Regions from separate parts of the Azospirillum sp. HJ39 genome, predicted to be linked through region 1. Evidence: predicted binding sites of a transcription regulator. Region 1 holds the regulator's gene; the other holds the start of a gene.
What was found. The regulator HrcA, encoded in region 1, represses chaperone genes, less so after heat shock. The targets are predictions, from matches to a motif close to GTTAGCACTCNCCNNNGGNGAGTGCTAAC.
Positions count from the first base shown of each region.

Region 2: a site for HrcA is predicted at 1,740-1,768, ahead of groES (co-chaperone GroES). Genes of this name have one in related genera too.

Region 1 covers NZ_CP167911.1:32,085-43,461, reverse strand. Annotated here, with positions in the region: gene fabF (beta-ketoacyl-ACP synthase II) at 1-403, opposite strand, end outside; gene ABMY26_RS13645 (winged helix-turn-helix transcriptional regulator) at 400-873, opposite strand; gene ABMY26_RS13640 (adenosine kinase) at 1,050-2,045, shown strand; gene ABMY26_RS13635 (hypothetical protein) at 2,117-2,596, opposite strand; gene ABMY26_RS13630 (hypothetical protein) at 2,704-3,249, shown strand; gene ABMY26_RS13625 (sulfite exporter TauE/SafE family protein) at 3,352-4,269, shown strand; gene ABMY26_RS13620 (TIGR02186 family protein) at 4,269-5,036, shown strand; gene ABMY26_RS13615 (universal stress protein) at 5,054-5,584, shown strand; gene ABMY26_RS13610 (NifU family protein) at 5,813-6,370, shown strand; gene ABMY26_RS13605 (DUF1848 domain-containing protein) at 6,426-7,304, shown strand; gene ABMY26_RS13600 (response regulator) at 7,330-7,695, opposite strand; gene grpE (nucleotide exchange factor GrpE) at 7,851-8,453, opposite strand; gene hrcA (heat-inducible transcriptional repressor HrcA) at 8,503-9,543, opposite strand; gene ABMY26_RS13585 (creatininase family protein) at 9,680-10,426, opposite strand; gene ABMY26_RS13580 (YifB family Mg chelatase-like AAA ATPase) at 10,645-11,377, shown strand, end outside.
Region 2 covers NZ_CP167911.1:2,861,098-2,872,474, reverse strand. Annotated here, with positions in the region: gene ABMY26_RS27000 (COX15/CtaA family protein) at 1-353, opposite strand, end outside; gene ABMY26_RS26995 (lysozyme) at 572-1,066, opposite strand; gene ABMY26_RS26990 (hypothetical protein) at 1,227-1,421, opposite strand; gene groES (co-chaperone GroES) at 1,832-2,122, shown strand; gene groL (chaperonin GroEL) at 2,173-3,816, shown strand; gene ABMY26_RS26975 (hypothetical protein) at 4,087-4,431, shown strand; gene ABMY26_RS26970 (DMT family transporter) at 4,446-5,363, shown strand; gene ABMY26_RS26965 (response regulator transcription factor) at 5,815-6,501, shown strand; gene ABMY26_RS26960 (hypothetical protein) at 6,656-7,834, shown strand; gene ABMY26_RS26955 (hypothetical protein) at 7,842-8,159, opposite strand; gene ABMY26_RS26950 (hypothetical protein) at 8,158-8,379, shown strand; gene ABMY26_RS26945 (zinc-binding alcohol dehydrogenase family protein) at 8,376-9,401, shown strand; gene ABMY26_RS26940 (LysR substrate-binding domain-containing protein) at 9,428-10,339, opposite strand; gene ABMY26_RS26935 (substrate-binding domain-containing protein) at 10,520-11,041, shown strand; gene ABMY26_RS26930 (helicase HerA domain-containing protein) at 11,049-11,377, opposite strand, start outside.

The DNA.
Region 1 (11,377 bases):
AGATGCGGCGCGGTCCCTTCCCGTGCAGGGACAACGCCCCTTCGGCCAGTGCCGGCAACCCGCCGATGCCGGAGCCGATCAGCACGCCGGTGCGTTCCTGCGCCTCCGTGTCGGCGGGGCGCCAGCCGGCGTCCGCGACCGCCTCCTCCGCGGCGGCGAGCGCCAGCAGGATGAAGCGGTCCATCTTGCGCTGGTCCTTGGGCGGCACCACCGCGTCGGCGTCGAAGGGAGCGTCCCCGGTCCCGGGCAGCTGTCCGGCGATGCGGCAGGGGAGGTCGGCGGCATCGACGCCCACCACCGCCCGGATACCGCTTTTCCCGTCCAGCACGGCGCGCCAGCTCGACCCCACGCCGGCCCCGAGCGGAGTGACGGCGCCAAGGCCGGTGACCACGACTCGTCTCATTCCATTGCGTCCTTTGCCGTTGCGTCCTGTGAAGGGAAAGCCATCGCGGCGCGCAGCCGGTCCGGCCGGATCGGCTCGCCGGTGTTGCGGTCGACCAGCACCGGGTCGACGGCCCGGCCGGTCTCGCGGTCGATCAATTCGAAGGCGCCGTCCGGCAGCAGCCAGCGGCGGCCCCAGCCGGCCATGGCGACCAGCACCGGCAGGAAGTCCCGTCCCTTGTCGGTGAGGTGGTAGCCGTGGCGCGGCGGCCGGTCCTGGTAGGGCAGCCTTTCCAGCAGTCCCGCCTCCACCAGCGCCTGCAGGCGGCGGGAAAGCATGTTGGTGGCCAGCCCGATGCCGCGCTGGAACTCGTCGAAGCGGGTCACGCCGCGCATCGCATCGCGCAGGATCAGCAGGGACCACCATTCACCGACCTCGTCGAGGCTGCGGGCGATGGGGCAAGGGGCGTCGGCCAGGCGGGTGCGTCGCATCGCCGCAACTGTGGCATTGTTACTTTCATAATGCAAGTAAGTCGGATCCGACATCACGGACGCAAGGGAGACCGGAGCAAGGGAGTGATTCCAGGGGCCGCGCTTGTGAAGCTGGCAGCCGCGGCTATACTCGCGCCGCAACATCGCCTTCACCGCAAGACCTGTCAGGAGAGCCCATGGCCGCGTCCGCCTACGACGTCACCGGCATCGGCAACGCCATCGTGGACGTGATCGCCCACGCCGACGACGCCTTCCTCGCCGCCAACACCATCGAAAAGGGGGCGATGACGTTGATCGACGCCGCCCGGGCGGAGGAGCTGTACGGCCGCATGGGGCCGGGCGTGGAGGTCTCCGGCGGATCGGCCGGCAACACGATGGCGGGCATCGCCATGCTGGGCGGGCGCGGTGCCTATATCGGCAAGGTCGCCAAGGACCAGTTGGGCGACGTCTTCCGCCACGACATCCGCGCCTCGGGCGTCGCGTTCGACAGCGCGCCGCTGGTGGCCGGGGCGCCGACCGCAAGGTGCCTGATCCTGGTGACGCCGGACGCGCAGCGCTCGATGAACACCTATCTCGGCGCTTGCGTGGAACTGGGGCCGGAGGACATCGACGAGGCAGTGATCGCCGGCTCGCAGGTGACCTACCTGGAAGGCTATCTGTGGGATCCTCCCCGCGCCAAGGAGGCGTTCCGCAAGGCCGCATCCATTGCGCATGCCGCCGGCCGCAAGGTGTCGCTGTCGCTGTCCGACAGCTTCTGCGTCCACCGTCACCATGCCGAATTCGTCGATCTGGTGGAGAACCACGTCGATATCCTCTTCGCCAACGAGCATGAGATCGGCGCGCTCTACGGCACCGACCGGTTCGAGGATGCGCTGGCCGCGGTGGCGCGCCTGGGCAAGACCGCCGCCCTGACCCGTAGCGAGAAGGGCGCGGTCATTGTCGCCGACGGCAAGGTCGTCGAGGTGGCGGCCGAGCGGGTGGAGCGGGTGGTGGACACCACAGGTGCCGGTGACCTCTATGCCGCCGGCTTCCTGTTCGGCTACACCCGCGGCCTGGAGCCTGCGGTCTGCGGCCGCCTGGGCGCGATCGCCGCGGCAGAGATCATCGGCCATGTCGGCGCCCGGCCGGAAGTGGACCTGCGTGACCTGGTCGCGGGCAAGGGCGTGCTGTAACTGCATTTCGCACGTCAGATCGCGAAGATGCTGCCGGCCGGGTTGCGTTTTGCAATGCCGGCCGGTCACGTTCAGTTGAGTTGCCCGTCCAGCACCGGCCGCTCGACGGCGGCAACATGACCGGACAGCAGCGCCATCGCCGTCCCGCTGTCGGATGCCGCCACCGCCCAGCATTCCGGTCGTTCCGGCTTCGGAATGGTCAGTAGCCACAGCTGGTCGCGGTCTCCGAAGCGTTCGTTCAGCAGCGTGTATTCCCGCGGCCCCTGGCGGCGCAGGTCGTTCAGCCGCGATTGCAGGTCCGCCGCCTCCGCCTGGCGGACGGAGATGGCCTCTTCCGTCTGGCGCAGCTCGATTTCCTGACGGTATATGTCGCGGCGCAGGACCTCCGAGGTCTGCGCCAGCTCCTTCCGGCCCCGGTTCAACTGGTACCGGCGCCGCTGGACGGCCGCCATCCGCTTTCCGGCCCGCAGGATCGATGCGGTGATCCAGCTGAGGCAAGCCAGCGAAATCACCATTTCCAGCAGCAGGGCCAGCGGAGCCCCCGTGCTCATCGTCCGGCCATCGGCTGAAACGGTTCGTCCATTGTTCTCTCCGGCATGTTCTTTGCTGCGTCGTCTTCAGCCAGCAACCGCCGTGCCATCGGCACGGGAGCGATTGAATGAAGGGGAAGGGCGGTGCGGTGATGGAAACAGTGCGGAGCATTCTCGATTCGGCGGTTCCGCTGGTGGCTGCGCTGGCGATCCTGTGTCACCTGTGCTGGATCGGCATCCGGCGCGGCTGGGATCGCATGGCGGGGCTCGACCGGCTGCGGCAGTCGGTGGTGCCGCTGAAGGAACGGCACCAGGCCGATACCGAAGCGTTGCTCGACCTGAACTGCCGGCTTGAGGAGGCGAAGATCCGCCTTGGCGCAGCCGAACAGCGCGTGCAGCAGATTCAGCGGCAGATCGAAGCATTCGACAAGGCGCCGCCGGTCTTCCTCCACGTCCTGGGCAAGCCCGGCAGCGGCCGGCGCCGCTTCCGGGCCGAGGTGGAGTTCGATGCGACCTCTGCGCGGGCCGCCGGCCGACCGGTCAATCCGGCCTGGCGATATGGCAACCGGGTGATGGTTCATGCACCGGACCTGTCGGCGGCCCGGCGCGAGGCCGACCATGCCTTTCCGCAAAAGGCGGGATACAAGGTCTACTTCCACGCCCCCGTCCACTGACCGGCTCCGGCTTTCCCCTTCCAGCTTTCCCCTTCCAGCTTTCAAGGGCGCACCGCCTCGGGTAAGCTGCCGCACCCGCCGCAGCCGACCGACACGCTCCCCATGCAAGTCTATCTGCCGATTGCCGAGATGTCGGTCAACGCGCTGCTGGTGCTCGGCATGGGCTGGCTGGTGGGTTTCCTGTCGGGGATGTTCGGGGTCGGCGGCGGCTTCCTGATGACGCCGCTGCTGATCTTCATCGGCGTTCCCCCTGCCATCGCCGTCGGCACCCAGGCCAACCAGCTGGTCGCGGCCAGCGTGTCGGGCGTCCTGGCGCACTGGCGGCGCGGCAATGTCGACGTCAAGCTGGGCGTCGTGATGCTGGCCGGCGGCGTCATCGGCACCGCGGTGGGGGTATGGATCTTCGGCATCCTCCAGCGGCTGGGCCAGATCGACATCGCGATCACCCTGTCCTACGTCTTCTTCCTTGGCACCATCGGCGGCATGATGCTGGTGGAGAGCAGCCGCGCCATCCTGCGCCGCCGTGCCCCGACCGCCAAGCGCGGCAAGCTGCACCGCCACATCTGGCTGCACGGCCTGCCCTTCAAGATGCGGTTCCAGCGCTCCAAGCTCTACATCTCCGCCCTGCTGCCGGCGGGGATCGGGGCGGTCGGCGGCATGCTGGTGGCGATCATGGGCATCGGCGGCGGCTTCCTGCTGGTGCCGGCGATGATCTACCTGCTGAACATGCCGGCGGGGCTGGTGGCCGGAACCTCGCTGTTCCAGATCATCTTCACCACTGCGGCGGCAACCCTGCTGCAGGCCGCGACCAACCAGACGGTCGACGCCATGCTGGCGCTTCTGCTGCTGGTCGGCGGCGTGATCGGCGCGCAGTTCGGCACCAGGGCCGGCAGCCGCCTGCGTGGCGAGACCGCCCGGCTGGCGCTGGCGACGATCGTGGTGGCGGTGGCGCTGAAGCTGGCCTGGGACCTGTTTTCCCGGCCCGACGACCTGTTCACCCTGACGATGGGGATGCGGTGATGGGCGCCTTGGCCAAACGCCGTCTGGTGCAGGGGGCCGCGGGGCTGGCCGGGCTGCTGCTGGGCGGGACGGTGGCGGCGACGGTGTGGGCCCAGCAGCTGGTCGCCGACCTGTCGAGCCACCTGATCGCCATCACCACCGGCTTCACCGGGACGGAGGTCGTGCTGTTCGGCACCACCGACGGGGCGGGCGACGTCGCCATCGTCGTCACCGGCCCGCGCGGCTCCGCCACCGTCCGCCGCAAGGAACGGGTGGCCGGCATGTGGATGAACACCGACAGCCTGCGTTTCGACCAGGTTCCAGGCTTCTACACGGTGGCGGTCAGCCGGCCGCTCGACCAGCTGGTCGGCCGTCCGGTGCTGGAGCGTCACCAGCTCGGCCTGCCGCAGCTGCAACTGGCCGCCGATGCCGCCTTGCCGCCGGACGAGCAGGCCGCCTTCCGCTCCGCGCTGATCCGCAACAAGCAGCGCCAGGGGCTTTACGCCATCGCGTCGGGGCAGGTCGCCTTCCTGGGCGAGCGGCTGTTCCGCACCAACATCTATTTCCCCGCCAATGTCCCCACCGGGCTGTACAATGTCGAAGCCCTGCTGATCCGGGACGGCGACGTGGTCAGCGCCCAGACCACGCCGCTGGTTGTGTCGAAGATCGGGTTCAGCGCCGAAGTGTCGGACTTCGCCCGCAACCGCCCGGTCGTTTACGGGGTGGCGGCCGTCGTCGGCGCCATCGCGGCCGGCTGGGCGGCCGGCGCCGCCTTCCGCCGGGTCTAGCCGAGAGGTGTTTTGAGATGACCGACGCGACACAATTCCCGATGCCGGCCCCGACGCCGGAAAACCCCGCTCCCCAGCCGGCGAAGCCGGTGCGCATCTTCCTGGTGGTGGTCGACGACAGCCCGGAGCTGAAGGTGGCGCTGCGCTATGCCTGCCTGCGCGCCCGCAAGTCGGGTGGCAAGGTGGCGCTGCTGGCCGTGCTGGAGAAAGGCGAGATGCAGCACTGGCTGGCGGTGGAGAACCTGATCCGCGAGGAACAGCGCGCCGAGGCGGAACAGAAGCTCCAGAAGCTGGCGCGTGAGGTCAACCAGCTGACCGGCACCCTGCCGGCGCTCTATGTCCGCGAAGGCAACCGCACCGAGGAGGTGCTGGCCCTGATCGGGGAGGAGCCGAGCATCTCGATCCTGGTGCTGGCCGCCGGCACCGATCCCGAAGGCCCCGGCCCGCTGATCTCCTACTACACCGGCCGCGGCCTGGGCCGCCTGCACATTCCGTTGACCATCGTCCCCGGCGGGCTGAGCAACGAGGCGCTGGACGCGATCACGTAAGTAAGGATAGCGACCAGGTAAGGATGGACGGGCGCCGGTCGTTTTTTCCGGCCGGGAAGCGCCATTTCCATGCCAGAAGCTGCCACGGTATCCTTACCTGCCGAATACCCACACGGATCGGGTCCTTGATACCTCCGGCGATTCGGCCCAGATTTCCATCCGATCGTTCCGCAGCCCAATCCCGGGCGCGCCGGCAGTTCCGTTCCGGCGCCGATGGAGGACCAGACCATGTTCATTCAGACCGAGCAGACGCCCAACCCGGCGACTCTCAAGTTCCTGCCGGGGCGTGACGTGCTCGGACGCGGCACCGCCGACTTCACCAGCCGCGAGGATGCCGCCCGTTCACCGCTCGCCCAGCGCCTGTTCGAGATCGAGGGCGTCGTCGGCGTGTTCCTGGGGACCGACTTCATCACCATCAGTAAGACCGATGCGCGCGACTGGTTCCTGCTGAAGCCGTCGATCCTCGGCGTCATCATGGAGCATTTCACCGCCGACCGGCCGGTCCTGCTGGAGGATGGCGGCGACGGCCACGCCGCCGCGGCCAACGCCGACGACGAGGAGATCGTCGAGCAGATCAAGGAACTGCTGGACACCCGCGTCCGCCCGTCGGTGGCGCAGGACGGCGGCGACATCACCTTCCAGGGCTTCGAGAAGGGCGTGGTCTATCTGGCGATGAAGGGGGCCTGTTCCGGTTGTCCCAGCTCCACCGCCACGCTGAAGCACGGCATCGAGAACATGCTGCGCCACTACATCCCGGAAGTGGTCGAGGTCCGTTCGGTCCAATAGGCCCTGTGCCGGCCCGTCCCTTGATGCGGCGGGCCGGCATGCCCATGCTGGGGCGATGATCATCTCCGCCAGCTACAAGACCGACATTCCCGCCTTCTATGGACGCTGGTTCCTGAACCGCCTCCAGGCCGGCCATTGCCGGATGGTCAATCCCTATGGCGGCCAGACCTACCGCATCGACCTGACCCGTCCGGCGGTCGACGGCTTCGTCTTCTGGACCAAGAATCTCGGACCCTTCCTCGGCGCGCTCGACAGCGTGGCGGAGCAGGGCTTTCCCTTCGTCGTGCAGTACAGCGTCACCGGCCTGCCCACCGCGCTGGAACGCTCGGTTCCCGACTGGGAGACGGCGGCCGGCCATATGGAGCGGGTGCGCGACCGATGGGGGCCGCGCGCCGCGGTCTGGCGCTACGACCCCATCGTCGTGACCGACGCCACACCGCCCGTATGGCACCGGGAGATTTTCGCCCGCATCGCCCGCAGGCTGCATGGCGTGACCGACGAGGTGGCGGTGTCCTTCCTCCAGCCCTATCGCAAGACAGCCCGCAACCTCGCCGCCGCCGGCATCGGCTGGCACGATCCGGATGCCGGGGAGAAGCGCGTCCTGCTGTCCGACCTCGCATCCATCGCGGCGGGGGAGGGGATGGCGCTCACCCTCTGCACCCAGCCCGACCTGGCGGACACGCCCGGCACGGCAGCGGCCCGCTGCATCGACGCCGCCCGCCTGTCGGATGTCGCAGGATATCCCGTTGCCGCGCGGGAGAAGGGCAACCGTCCCGGCTGCCTGTGTGCCGAAAGCCGCGATATCGGCGATTACGACAGCTGCCCGCATGGCTGTGTCTATTGTTACGCCGTCGCCGACCGTGCCACGGCCCAGCGCCGCTTCGCCGCGCACGACCCGGAGGGGGAATTCCTGGTGGCGCGGCGGAGTTCCTGATCCCACCGATCAGGAGCGCGCATCCTTACGGGCAGACCTTGCGAACCGTCTCGACCAGCTTTTCGGGGTTGAAGGGCTTGACCAGCCAGCCGGTGGCTCCGGCTTCGCGGCCGGCGGTCTTCTTGCCGGGGTCGGCCTCGGTGGTCAGCAGCAGGATGGGGGTCGCGCGATTGACGGCCGATGCGCGGATGGCACGGGTCAGGGCAAGCCCGTCCAGGCCCGGCATGTTCAGGTCGGTGATGATGCAATCGAACTTGCGCTGGCTGGCCAACGCCAGCCCGGCATTGCCGTCCGACGCCTCCGCCACCTCATAGCCGGCATTCTTCAGCGTGAAGCCGACCATGTCGCGGATGGTCTTGGAATCGTCGACGGTCAGGACGCTCTTGGGCATTGGGACGGCTCCGGTTGCTCGGCCGATTGGATCGGATCGTAGGCGTAGGAAATTTCCCGCCGACCGTCAACCGATAGCGTCCCCGGTCCCATGAACCGCAGGCAAGGCCCCGGGCACGCGGGTAATGGTGCCGGGGCCTCGCCGGGGTTCAGTCGTTACGCCTTCGTATCGACGTGTTGCCCGCCGGCCTCGTTCGGGCCGCCCTTGGCGACGCCGACCATCGCCTCACGCAGCAGGCGGCCGTGGATCGTGTAGCCGGGCTGCAGCACCTGGACGACGGTGCCGGCGGTCTTGCCGGTGTTCTCGATCTCGAACATCACCTGATGGAAGTTCGGGTCGAACAGCTCGCCGGCCGGGTCGATCTTCTTGATGCCCGCACGCTCGAAGGCGGCGAGAAGCTGGCGTTCGGTCGCCTCGACGCCGACGGCGAGGCCCTTCAGCATTTCGTCCTGCTCGCGCCCCTCGGCCGGAACGGCGTCCAGCGCGCGGCGCAGGTTGTCGGCGACCGTCACCAGCTCCTTGGCGAAGCTCGACACGGCGAACTTGCTGGCATCCTCACGGTCGCGCTGGGCACGGCGGCGGGTGTTCTCCGTTTCCGCCATGGCGCGCAGAAGCTGGTCCTTCAGGCCGGCGACCTCGGTCTCCAGCTTGGCGACGCGGTCCTCCGGCGATGCGCTCTCCGGGGCCGTGGCGGTCTCGGCGGTGGCCTCGGTCGGCTCCACTGCGGCGTCGGCGGGCTTGTTCTGCTCTTCGCTCATGGTTTTCTCAATTCTTGCTTCGTCGAGTGAGGCGGGGGGATGGATGCGGTCAGCCGATCAGGCGGCTGACCACCTTGGCGGTGTAGTCCACCAGCGGAATGATGCGGGCATAATTGATGCGGGTCGGACCGATGACGCCGATGGCGCCGATCACCCGTTCGCGGCTGTTCTGGAAGGGGGAGATGATCATCGAGCAGCCGGAGTGGTTGAACAGCACATTCTCCGCGCCGATGAAGATCTGCACGCCGTCGCCGCGCCCGGTGGCGTCCAGCATGCGCAGCATCGTCTCCTTGGTCTCCAGCGCTTCGAACAGGCCGCGGACGCGCTCCAGGTCGGACAGCGCGGTCACGTCTTCCAACAGCCGGGACTGGCCGCGGACGATCAGCTGGCCGGCGTTCGACCCGCCGCTGCCGGCCCAGGTTGCCAGCCCGGCGGCGACCACCTTGCGCGACAGCTCGTCCAGCTGGGTCTTCTGTTCCTGGATGTCCTGCAGAACCTCCTGCCGCGCCTCGTCCAGCGTGCGGCCGGCAAGGCGGGCGCTGAGGAAGTTCGATACGGTCTGAAGGGTGGAGGTCGGCAGGCCGACCGGCACCTCGATCACCCGGTTCTCGACCAGCCCGTCCTCGTTCACCAGCACGACCAGCGCACGGCCGGGGCCGAGCGATACGAACTCGATATGCTTCAGCGGCCGGTCGGTCTTGGGCGCCACCACCAGCCCGGCGCAGTGCGACAGGCCGGCCAGCATTCCCGACGCCTCGCCCAGCACGTCGGAGAAGGCGCGGCCGGAAGCGGCGCATTTCGCCTCGATCCCGGCACGCTCGTCTTCGGTCAGCGATCCGATCTCCAGCAGACCGTCGACGAACATGCGCAGCCCGGCGTCGGTCGGGATGCGTCCCGCCGAGGTGTGCGGGGCGTAGAGCAGCCCCTGTTCCTCCAGGTCGGCCATCACGTTGCGGATGGTCGCCGGCGACAGGGCCATGCCGAGCCGTCTGGAGATCGTGCGCGACCCGACCGGTTCGCCGGACGCCACATAGGCATCGACGATCAACCGGAAGATTTCGCGTGACCGCTGGTTCAGCTCGCTGATCATGGTCTGGGGACGGCCGGTTTCTGTTCGGACAGGACGGTTGCGGAACGGGAATTCCGTCAACCGGTCCGAATTTAGGCAGGTCCGACCGCCGAATCAACGTGCTGGGCGAAGAAGCCCCGCCGGCGTCACTCCGGCATCACTGCTCCGCCAGAAAAGCGCGGTACTGGGCGCTGATGGCGCCGACCGCCGCCTCATAGAGGCGCTGGCCATGCTCGGGCCGGGCGAGGCCGGGAGCCGAGCCGATGCGGCCGTCCGGATAGCGGCGGCGGAAGTCGCGGGCGTCGTGGAAACCGCCGGCCGGCGCCTGCTCCGGCTCCATCGCCGCGGCCTTGATCGAGTCCGGATAGGCGTACTGGGTCACCGACACCTCGCTGGGGGTGGCGTGCGACCCTTCCTTGCCCTGGTAGAACTCGCGCGACAGGCGGCCGACCTCGGCATTCTCCCACCAGTTCACCAGGGTGCAGCGCAGGTCCGGCGCGTCGCGGCCGCGCTGCGCCCGGTTCTCGGCATGGATTTCGTAGAAGGCGGCGCGCAGCGTGGCGATGTTGCCGCCATGGCCGTTGACGAAGAAGAAGCGCTCGAACCCGTGTTCGACCAGCGAGCCGACATAGTCGCGCAGCACGGCGATCAGGGTCGACGGCTTCAGCGTCATCGAGCCGGGGAATTCCATGTGGTGGACGGCCATGCCGACCGGGATCGTCGGGCCGACCAGGGCGCCGGTGGCATCGCCGACGCCCCGCGCGATGAATTCGGCGCAGATGGCGTCGGTGCCGACCAGACCGTTCGGCCCGTGCTGTTCGGTCGAGCCGATCGGCATGACGATGCCCTTGGAGGTCTTCAGATAGGTCTCGACCTCGGCCCAGGTGCTCAGGTGAAGCTGCACGGTGGCGAATCCTCGACTGGAAGCAGGAAGCTGGATGCAGGATTTGGCGTGGCCTTCATGTTAGGCCGCGCCGCGGTGACGACAACCGCTCCCTGCGCCGGGCCGGCATGACGACGCCATGGTCGCGTGCGAATTCATCCCGCGCTGGCGCAATGGTAAAACGATGACTACAATGGCGTGCAATTCGTCCGGTCCAGCGTCTTCATCGGAGTGCGGTTTTGGTTGCGCGCGTCAACACGGTGGCGTTCCAGGGCATCGAGGTGCTGGGGATCGACGTCCAGGTCCAGATGTCCGGGGGAATCGTCGCCTTCACCATCGTCGGCCTGCCGGACAAGGCGGTCGGGGAAAGCCGGGAGCGGGTGCGCGCCGCGCTGCATGCGCTGGGGTTGGCGCTGCCGGCCAAGCGCATCACCGTCAACCTCGCCCCTGCCGACGTGCTGAAGGAGGGCAGCCATTTCGACCTGCCCATCGCGCTCGGCCTGCTGACCGTGATGGGCGTGCTGCCGGATGTGGAGATCGCCCGCTATGCCGCGCTGGGCGAACTGGCGCTGGATGGCACCCTGACCCCGGTGGCGGGGGTCCTGCCCGCCGCCATCGACGCGCTGGCCAACGACCGCGGCCTTATCTGCCCGGCCGCCTGCGGCGGGGAAGCGGCCTGGGCCGGTCCCGACCTCGACGTGCTGGCGCCGGTCAACCTGCTGGCGCTGATCAACCATTTCAAGGGCACCCAGGTGCTGACGCCGCCCAAGCCGCGCATGCAGGAACAGGAGGCGCCGCCGCCCGACCTGCGCGACGTCAAGGGCAACGAGACCGCCAAGCGCGCGTTGGAGGTCGCCGCCGCCGGGTCGCACAACCTGCTGATGATCGGACCGCCCGGCTCGGGCAAGTCCATGCTGGCCGCCCGCCTGCCGGGACTGTTGCCGCCGCTCGATCCGGCGGAGGCGCTTGAGG
Region 2 (11,377 bases), 220 kb from region 1:
GGAACCAGGAAGACGACACCGATCAACTGGCCCCACAGCCGGTGGAACCACTCCCACCAGAAGATCGACTGGAAGCCGGCCAGATCCATGTGGCTGTTGTAGATGCGGAACTCGGGCGTGCCCTTGTAGAGGTCGAAGACCCGGTTCCACTCCGCCTCGCTCAATGGCGGCAGGATGCCGATCAGCGGTTTCCATTCCACCATCGACAGGCCGGATTCGGTCAACCGGGTGATGGCGCCGATCACGGCCATCGCCAGCACCATGGCTGCGCAGACCAGAAGCCAGACGGCGATGGGCCGGTTCGGGTTGGGGTGGGAGGCGGTGGCGAGGCTGTCGGTCGCGTAGGCGGTCAAGGCGGCATTCCGGAGCGCAGCGGTAGGATGCTCGCCAATGTGGGGTGAACATCCCGCCGCGTCAAACGCCTGTTGCGCCCAAGCAGGTTTCTCCAGATCGGGCCACGTGCCCGGCCTGGAGAAACCTGAGGACTCCATGGTTTTGCAGGTTTTCCGAGTTCGTCCATTCGTGGGTGGAGTTCGGATAACCTGCTTGGCGCCAAACTCCGGGAAACGGGTCAAGCGCTGTCGCCGCCGGTGCCCACATCGCCGTGCGCCTGAGCGGTCTGGCTCTGGAACAGCGCCGCCTCCGCCGCGCGGCGGGCGACCAGGCCCGGCAGTTGCGTCTTCTTGCCGTTGACGGTGGCATAGACCCAGCGGCCGAACTGACCGGCGGCGCCTTCATAGTCGCCGGCATTCAGCAGCTTCAGCAGGGTGGAGCCGGCAAGCGAGCCGGCACCGAGATTGAAGACGAAGGAGGATAGTGCGCCACGCTGGTCGTCATTCACCGGCACCGTCACCAGAGTGTCGACATGGCCGGCGGCTTCGGTCAGGTCGGCGGCGAGGAAGGCATCGGCCTGGTCCGCGGTGATGGTCTGGCCCATCTTCACGCCCGCGGTGTGACCGTAGCCGATGGTCGGCACGCCCGCCGGGCACAGGTAGGCGTTGAGATACAGCCCCTCGAAATGCTTCACGAGATCGACCGCGGCTTGGCAGACCGGCTGGGTGGTCATGGATCGAAAGCTCCCGGATGACGCGCGGGGCGGACCATTTCCGCCCTCCTTGTGCACGCTATTATGTCATGCACGCCCTATGCGGGAATATTTTGTTGCAAAATGTCCAAAGCAGACGAAAACCGCCATCGTCGGTGGAGCATGGCATGGGCGGACGACGTCAGCGAGACTGATCCTGCGTCGCGTCGAACAGGACGAACAGCGCGAACAGAAGCGCCAACAGTCCAGCCAAGGTGGTGTACTCCAACAACGCTTCAACCAGTTTGGCCGTGCGTCCGCGCCAGATGGAGCGCCGCGCCGATACGTGCCGGATAGCCTCATTCTTCCAACTTTCAGCCCCGCGCTTTGCCGTCATTGTGCTCCTCGCATTCCTTCAGGGGTATTCGATAAAGCTTTAGCGATCCCGCCGTGCGGACGCTGTGACGCCAGTCACAGGACCGCGGCTGGAAGGGGCGGCAGTATCGTTCAGCGGCCTTTTCCACCCGAATTGCGGCCGGAACCCTTCGCCCCCTTGTGACCGCTTGATGAATTTCTGCGCAGGAGCGATGCGGGGCGCCTGGAAGAAATATGATGTTTTTCAATAAGTTAAACGCTATCTTGCGTGAACGTCTCCTGCGGCCCCGACAAATTCCGAAACGAGCCTCTTGAATCCGAAAACCGCTTCGATTAGCTGTCTGGCACTCGCCGGGCGTGAGTGCTAACAGCATCCGACCCGCGCCAATTCTCGTCAGTCAGAACCAAGCCTTGATCCAAGGAGGCATTCCCATGAAGTTCCGCCCGCTGCACGACCGCGTCGTCGTCAAGCGTCTGGAGTCCGACACCAAGACCAAGGGTGGGATCATCATCCCCGACACGGCCAAGGAAAAGCCGCAGGAAGGCGAGATCATCGCTGTCGGCCCCGGCGCTCGTGACGAGTCCGGCAAGGTCGTGGCGCTCGACGTCAAGGCCGGCGACCGTATCCTGTTCGGCAAGTGGTCGGGCACCGAAGTGAAGATCGAAGGCGTCGATTACCTGATCATGAAGGAATCCGACATCATGGGCGTCGTCGAGGCCTGAAGACCTCCGCCCATTTCCCTTCGACATTCGATATTCAGAGGAATTGAGACATGGCTGCCAAAGACGTCAAGTTCGGCCCCTCCGCGCGCGAAAAGCTGCTGCGTGGCGTCGACATCCTGGCCGACGCCGTGAAGGTCACGCTGGGTCCGAAGGGCCGCAACGTCGTGATCGAGAAGTCCTTCGGCGCTCCGCGCATCACGAAGGACGGCGTGTCGGTCGCCAAGGAAATCGAACTGTCCGACAAGTTCGAGAACATGGGCGCCCAGATGGTCCGCGAGGTCGCCTCGAAGACCAACGACCTGGCCGGTGACGGCACCACCACCGCGACCGTCCTGGCCCAGGCCATCGTCCGCGAAGGCGTGACCAAGGTCGCCGCCGGCCTGAACCCGATGGACCTGAAGCGCGGCATCGACATCGCCGTCGCCACCGTCGTCGCCGACATCCAGGCCCGCGCCAAGAAGGTCACGACCAACGACGAGATCGCCCAGGTCGGCACCATCTCCGCCAACGGCGAAGTCGAAATCGGCAAGATGATCGCCCAGGCGATGGAGCGCGTCGGCAACGAGGGCGTCATCACGGTGGAAGAGGCCAAGAGCCTGGACACCGAGCTGGACGTCGTCGAGGGCATGCAGTTCGACCGCGGCTACCTGTCGCCGTACTTCATCACCAACGCCGACAAGATGATCGCGGACCTCGAAAACCCGTTCATCCTGCTGCACGAGAAGAAGCTGTCGGGCCTCCAGCCGCTGCTGCCGGTCCTCGAGGCCGTCGTGCAGTCGTCGCGTCCGCTGCTGATCATCGCCGAGGACATCGAGGGCGAGGCCCTGGCCACCCTCGTCGTCAACAAGCTGCGCGGCGGCCTGAAGATCGCCGCCGTCAAGGCCCCGGGCTTCGGCGATCGCCGCAAGGCGATGCTGGAGGACATGGCCATCCTGACCGGCGGCCAGGTCATCTCGGAAGACCTCGGCATCAAGCTCGAGAACGTCACGCTCGACATGCTGGGCACCGCCAAGAAGGTCGTGATCTCCAAGGAGACCACCACGATCGTCGACGGCGCCGGCGAGAAGGCCGACATCGAGGCCCGTTGCGGCCAGATCCGCGCCCAGGCCGAGGAGACCACCTCGGACTACGACCGCGAGAAGCTGCAGGAGCGTCTGGCCAAGCTGGCCGGCGGCGTCGCGGTCATCCGCGTCGGCGGTGCGACCGAGGTCGAGGTGAAGGAGCGCAAGGACCGCGTTGACGACGCCATGCACGCCACCCGCGCCGCGGTGGAAGAGGGTGTTGTCGCCGGTGGCGGTTCGGCCCTGCTGTATGCCGGCAAGGCGCTGGACAAGCTGGTTCCGGTCAACGACGAGCAGCGCGTCGGCATCGACATCATCCGCCGCGCCCTCCAGGCTCCGGTCCGTCAGATCGCCTACAACGCGGGCACCGACGGCTCGATCGTGGTCGGCAAGCTGCTGGACCAGAACGATCCCAACTACGGCTACGACGCCCAGAAGGGTGAGTTCACCGATCTGGTCGCCGCCGGCATCATCGATCCGGTGAAGGTGGTTCGCACCGCCCTGCAGGATGCGGCCTCGATCGCCGGCCTGCTGATCACCACCGAGGCGATGATCGCCGAGAAGCCGGAGAAGAAGGCTGCTCCGGGCGGCATGCCGGGCGGCATGGGTGGCATGGACGACATGGGCTTCTGATAGCCCGTCCGTTCCCCCCGTCTTGCGGTTCGCCGTCTGACGGTTCGGAAAGGGGCGCCTCCGCAGGGAGGCGCCCTTCTTCTTTTGGTCGGGCGCAGCGGCGGAGCCGGTGGACGCGACGGTTCGCACATCCGCGGCGAGCCCGAAAAGTCAAGGTGAACTCCGCCTTGCTTTGGGGCGGGCGCCTCCCAATAATCCGCCCCTCTTGCCGGGCCCCTCCATTTGGGGGCCGGCCTCTGTCTTCCGTATTTTTGAACGAGGGCCTGTTCCATGCGCTCCTTCGAGGGCCAGCATTCCGACAACGTCGCCATCAAGCGCACCCGCGAGCAGAAGCAGCGTCAGCTGGTTCAGCTCAAGGAGCAGCTGGCGACGCTGAAAGCCCACGCGGCCCCCGCCATTCGTGAAGCGCTGGTCAAGCGCATCGCCGAACTCGACGCCGAACTGCGCCAGCCCGCCAAGCCGCCCCGCGAGGGCCGGGAAGGTCGCGAGGATGCGCCGCGTCCCCCCCGCCGCGAATCCAGGCCCAGCGTCTTCCGTGCCGATGACGGCGGCAGCGAGCGCAGTGCCGCCGCCGCCGCGGCCGAGGTCTTCGCCTCGCCGCGCCGTCGCAGCTGAGGACGCGCCGAGCCATGCCCACCGACCGCGCCGCTCCCGCCAAAGGATTCCGCCTCGCCGATCAGGCTTGGTTGCTGATGATGTTGCCGCCGCTGTTCTGGGCAGGCAACGCGGTCCTGGGGCGCGCGGTCGCCGGGTCTGTTCCGCCCATCGGGCTGGCATTCTGGCGTTGGTTCCTGGGGATGCTGATCGTGCTTCCCTTCGCCTGGCCGCATCTGCGCCACGATGTGACGCCGATCCTGGCGCGCTGGAAAAGCGTGCTGCTGCTGGGTACGCTCGGCATCGGAATCTACAACACCTTCCAATACATCGCGCTCAACACGACGACCGCGCTGAACTGCGTGATGCTGCAGTCGTCGATGCCCGTGATGATCGTCCTGATGAGCCTCATCCTGTTCCGCGACAAGGTGGGGGCGATGCAGGGGCTCGGCATCGTCGTGTCGCTGATGGGGGCGATGACGCTGATCTCCCACGGCGACCCGGCGACCCTGCTGGGGCTTGAACTGAACACGGGCGATGTCTGGATGCTGGCCGCGGTGGTGATCTACGCCGCCTACACCACGCTGCTGGGCCGGCGGCCGGCGATCCATGGCTTGAGCTTCGTCGTCGTCACCTTCGCCATCGGCGCGGTGGAACTGCTGCCCTTCTACATATGGGAAAGCCTGAGCGGCCATCCGGTGCAGGTCAGCGGACTCACGCTGCTGGCAGTCGGTTATACCGTGCTGTTCCCGTCCATCGCCGCCTATCTCTGCTTCAACCGGGCGGTGGAGTTGCTCGGCGCCAACACGGCGGGCCTCGCCATCCATCTGGTGCCGGTCTTCGGCAGCTTGCTGGCGATCCTGTTCCTGGGCGAACAGCTGCACATCTACCATGGCATCGGCATCGCCCTGATCGCCGCCGGTATCCTCCTGGCGACCCGCCGCCGGGCCTGACAGGCCGGTTCCTGGACATGAGTCGGGATGGTGGAAAGCAGGGGAATGGAAAATCCAAGGGCGAGTTATTTTCCATCCATCGCCATGAAATAATATATCAACCTGGATGTTGTTTTCATTCTGGCAACACAAAAAGCAAAACATCGGCAATTGAATTGAGCCGGATGGTTTTCAATTCGCAAAAATACTTTTGCAATTCGCCATTTGGTTTCTCAATTTGCTGTGTAGTGGTTATCAGACTAGATTTCTTGCGGATTTCTTCGCGCGGATACTATCCCCGATATCCCTTTAGACAGCGCCGCTATCCCTCGCGCCTGCGGCGGTCAATAGGGAATGACCGCTAAAATGCGTGGCATGGCGGCGGTTCGGTCACGGATCGGTCGCCATAAGGAGCCGGCGCTGTTCGCCGGCCCGCTGTGGTGGAGGTCCCCAAATGCTCCTGCAAATGTCCATGCCCGTTTCCACGCAAACCGCCTGCCTCGTCCATATCGTCGACGGCGACCTGCTGTCCCGCAGTACGCTCGCGCGGGCGCTGGGCGCAGTCGGCATCGCCTGCCGCGTCCACAGCACCGGCGCCGATGCGCTGGCCGTGCTGGGCACCGCGTCCTCCTGTCTCGTCGTGCGCAACGACCTGCCCGACATGACCGCCATCGAGTTCATGGCCGAAGCCTCGCTGCATGGCCATGACCTGCCGGTGCTGGTCGTCACCGAACAGGGTGACGTCGATGCCGCGGTGGCCGCGATGAAGGCCGGGGCGACGGATTGCATCGCCTCTCCCTTCGCCGTCCCCGCCTTCCTGGAACGGCTGCGTGCCTGCCTGTCCGATGGCAGCCCCCAAGCCGAACAGCGCGACCGCAGCCGCGATGCCGTCCGCCGGCTGACCCTGCTGAGCCGCCGCGAGTCGGAAGTTCTCGAACTGATCGTCGAAGGCAAGCAGAGCAAGACCATCGCCTGGGAACTCGGCATCAGCATCAAGACGGTGGAAGTCCACCGCGCCCGCATCATGGAAAAGACCGGGAGCCGGTCCATCGTCGGGCTTGGCCGCCTGTGGGAAGCTGCGGAGATGCTGCGCGGGCGCGAGATGCCGAGGCCACCGATGGTCCGCCGGCCGGCGATGATGGAAGCCGTCGCATCCTGACATCGCTCGGGACGTGGAACCTTCCGGTATGCGATGTTGCAGGGACTATCTCGTTGAAAAGTGACGTCGGCCGAGTCCTTATCGTTGGGTTCGGCCGGCAGAGGATTGTAAAGTTCCGGAAAAGAGCAACCGGAACGCGGACAGGAGCGGCCAGATGTTCCCCGACCATGGTCACCGTCGCATTGCCGTGGCGTCGCCCGGTGATATCGCCACGGCACGACGAATTGCGGAGGAACGGGCCGATGGAGTCCTGGCTGCGGATGAGGCGGCCCGGTTGGACAGCCTCGTCGCGGCACTCGCCGGCCATGTGCTGGACCGCCCCGACGGTACGCTGCTGATCGCCCGCATGCGCAGCGGAGCCGGAATCGAGTGCCTGGCTTACGACCGCGATCCCGGCACGACCGACCTGCCGGCAGCCACACCCCGCGCGCCGGGGACCGGGCTTGAAGCCGTGCGGGCGCTGGCCGACCGCTTCCACATCCACGTCACGCCGGGCATCGGGTCGGCGTTGCTTGCCCGCGTGCTGCGGCCCGGTGCGACCGACGCGCCGCCGGCCGATGCCATGGCGCAGGTCGGTGCGGTGACCATCGAACGGACCGGCGGCGAGACCGCGCGGTGCGGCCCCTTCATCGACCATTGGTTCGTCGGCTGTGCTCCCGCCCGCGGGCAGGACGGTCCCTGTGGAATCGCGCTGCTGATCGACGGCGATGCGGTGGCTGGCGATAAGCTGCCTGGCGATGCTGCGGTCGACGGCAAGGCTGCCGGCGACGGGACCGCAACCGGGTCCGGGAACGGCGTGGAACCGGCCACGGCGATGACCCCGGCCGTGGTCCGGCAGGTGGAGGCGATTGTCGCCGCCACGGTTCCCGGCCTGCCGGCACCGATGGTGGTCAACGCCATCCGCCGCGACCTGATGGGACGGCCGGAACTCGGGCTTTCCCATGACCGGGAACTCACGCAGATCGGCCGCAGCGCCCTTGCGGTCTTGCGGTTCGACGGGACGGCGGTGGACTATACCGCGCTCGGCACCCTGGCCGGTGCCGTCGTGCGCCGGCACGAGATCCTGGCGCTCGGCGCCCGCTGGGCAATGGTCGGCTTCAACCCGCAGGCACCCGCCTCGGTCCATCTGTTGTGGGGGCCGGGCGAACATGTGGTTCTGCATACCGGCGGCTGTGCCCGGTTGCCCGCCCTGTTCATCCACCGCGATCTGCACGAGGTCGAACCGACGCTGGCGGCGCTCGTCCTGCTGCGCGATGGCGTGGTGCGAGACGACGATCATACCGTCCTGGTGCTGCGCAACCGCATCGACCGCGTGTCCGCCTCCGCCGGTTGACCTCGGATCAGCGCCAGCCCCGCGGACCATGGGGGCCGCCATGTCCCCAGCCATGGTGGTGGTTTCGGCCGTGCCAGCCGCGGTCGCCCCTCCATCCATCGCCTCGCCATCCATTGCCATACCACCCGTTATCGCGCCATGCCCGATAGCGGTAGCTTGGCTGCACCACCAACGGCGGCGGCACCGCATAGACTGTCGGCGGCGGCACCAGCACCGGCTCCCCATAAGCGGGATAATAGGGCTCATAGGCGACGCAGCCCGACAGTGCGGCGCCGGCCGCGGCCAGGAGCAGGGCGGTCAGGATGGCGGGGCGGCTGGTGCTCATGGCCTTCGACTTCCTGGCTGGCGGACGGCGGAAACGCTCATCGGTAGAAACACCCCAGCCTGCCCGGCTATTCCATACCCCTTTGGTGTCATCCGGCAGCCGCGCCGATTCATCACCAATCGGGATGGATGAAACAAGAACTATGAATTTCAAAAATCCAGGCGGTGGCGCCATCCTGTGTTTCGACTTCCTCAAGATCCTGAAGGCGAAGCCATCATGAAAGCCATCGGTTACCGCAAATCCCTGCCCATCGCCGACGCCGACTCGCTGGTCGACGTCGAGATCGACCGCCCGGTCCCCGTGGGCCGCGACCTGCTGGTCCGGGTGGAGGCTGTGTCGGTCAACCCGGTCGACACCAAGCTGCGCCGCAACGCCGCGCCGGCCGATGGCGCGCTGCGCGTGCTGGGCTTCGACGCCGCCGGCGTGGTCGAGGCGGTCGGTCCCGACGCGACCCTGTTCCGTCCCGGCGACGCAGTCTTCTACGCCGGCTGCATCGACCGTCCCGGCACCAATGCCGAGTTCCATCTGGTGGATGAGCGCATCGTCGGCGCCCGTCCGGCCAGCCTCAACGTCGCCGAGGCCGCCGCCCTGCCGCTGACCGCCATCACCGCGTGGGAGATGCTGTTCCACCGACTGGGCCTGCCGCTGGATGCCGATGGCCGGAAGGGGGGCGAGGGCAGGTCGCTGCTGATCGTCGGCGGGGCCGGCGGCGTCGGCTCCATCGCCATCCAGTTGGCCCGGCAGCTGACCGGGGTCCGCGTGCTGGCCACCGCGTCGCGCCCCGAGACGGCCGACTGGGTGCGCGAACTGGGCGCCCATGACGTGATCGACCACAGCCGCCCGATGGCGGAGCAGGTGAAGGCGCTGGGCGTGGCGGGGGTCGATTATGTCTTCTCCACCACCGCGACCGACCGCCATTTCCTGGATCTGGTCGAGCTGGTGGCGCCGCAGGGCCGCATCGGCCTGATCGACGATCCGGAGCCGATCGACATCCGCCTGCTGAAGCGCAAGAGCGTCTCGCTCCATTGGGAGCTGATGTTCACCCGGCCGCTCTACCAGACCGCCGACATGATCGCCCAGCACGAGTTGCTGAACGAGGTGTCGCGGCTGGTCGATGCCGGCACCCTGCGCACCACCCTGACGGAAACCCTCGGCCGCATCGACGCCGCCACCCTGCGCAAGGCCCATGCCCTGATCGAGTCGGGCAAGGCCCGCGGCAAGATCGTGCTGGAGGGCTTCTGACCTGTCGTCCGGTTCGACCGCTTGGGTCAGGCCGCGTCCCGCGTCCCGCCCGCCAGCGCAAGCGGCGGGCGGAGCGGGCGCATCGCCGACAGGCTGTCGAGGATGAAGCCGACCAGCGGTTCGGCGAGGCGGCGGTTGCGCGGCGTCTCGCCGAAAATCGCCATTTCGACGTCGCCCAGTTCAGGCAGCCCGTCCTCCACCCCCAGCCGCCGCACGCCTTCGGGCACCGACGACTCGCTGAGCACCGCGACTCCCAGTCCGGCGCGGACGGCGGCCTGCACCCCCATGACGCTGCCGCTGGTGTAGACCACCCGCCATGCCCGCCCGGCCTCGCCCAGGGCCGCCAGGCCGCGGTTGCGGAAGACGCAGGGTGCCGGCAGGGTGCAGAAGGGCAGGGAGCCTTCGGTGGGGATCTCCAGCCCGGGGGCTGCCACCCAGCGCATCGGCTCGGTCCAGATGCCGCGGCCCCGGCTGTCCCCGGCATCGCGGCGGGAGATGACGAGGTCGAGTTCGCCGCCGTCCAGCGCCGTCACCAGATCGTTGCACAGGCCGACCCGCACATCGATGTGCAGGCGCGGGTGCAGCTTGGCGAAGCGGCCCAGCACATGGGGCAGATGGTCGGTCAGGAAATATTCCGCCACGCCCAGCCGCAAGTCGCCTTCCGCCGCCGGCTCGGCGAATCGGCGCACCGTCTCGTCGTTCAGGTCCAGCAGGCGGCGGGCATAGCCCATCAGCAACTCACCGTCATGGGTGAGCGCCAGCGAGCGGCTGGTGCGCTCGAACACCCGGCGCCCCAGAAGATCCTCCAGCTTCTTGATCTTCACACTGATCGCCGACTGGGTGCGGCCCAGCCGCTCGGCCGCCGCGGTGAAGCCGCCGGCATCCGCAACGGTGACGAAGGCACGGAGCGCGTCGATCTCCAGATCGGGCAATGACACGGTGAAGCATTCCGGATATCGATTGATTTCCACAATCCTATCGCATGCCGTTATGGATGGCCAGTGGCCCATTGGGACAAGCGTCGGCCGGGCCGTTGAACTGGGGCGGGGGCGTTCTCATTGTCACGCCTCCGGGCCTTGCGGCCCGGATGCCGGATGAACCTTGGAGAGACACGCCCGATGACCCGTTCCTTCGCACCGGCCGGCACCCTGGTCCTTGCATTGGCTGCCGCGGCGCTGCTCGCCGGCTGCCAGATGCCGGGCTTCACGCCACCGCCGACCCAGACCGCCACCCTGCCGCCGCCGGCACTGCCCAAGCCGCCGCCGGAGACACGGGGCATCTGGATCGTCGGAAGTTCGGCGCTGCGAGGCTCCATCGAACAGGCGGCGGCCAAATTCGACGGCGGCCCCGACAGCAAGCCGCATCTCGACGCCCGTGGCACCGCCGCCGGCTTCCGGGCCTTCTGCGCCGGGGTGGGGCTGGACCATCCCGACATGGTGGCATCCGACCGTCCGATCGGCGCCGCCGAATACCAGCGCTGCCGCAGCGGCGGCATCACGCTGACGGAATACGGCTTCGGTCCGAAGCGCTTCGTCTACGTGAAGGACTCCCACATGATGGCGGTCCCCGGCGTGAGCGAGTTCGTCGACAGCTGGGGCCGGAGGGGCAAGCCGGTGAGCGCACCCACCGCCGGAAGCTGACGGCCGCTCAGCCGGCGGCGAACAGCCCGCCCGGCTCGGGGGCATCCGCCGCATCGTCGGCGTTCGGGTCGCCCAGCGCGGTTTCCCATCCCAAGGCGGGCAGGCCGATGGCGCGGGTGTTGCCCAGGCCGCTGCGGCTGGCGATGAAGCCGCGCTGTTCCATATAGGTCAGCAGCCTGCGGCCGCGGCCCTTGGACCGGCTGCCGCAGGCGCGCGCGACGTCGGCGTCGGACGGGCACGGGGCATGGTCGAGCGCGGCGCGGGCCAGCAGCAGGAAGACCGGCTGGATGTCCTCGGCCAGCGTGGCGGCGACCTCGGTCGCGCGCTGCCAGGCGG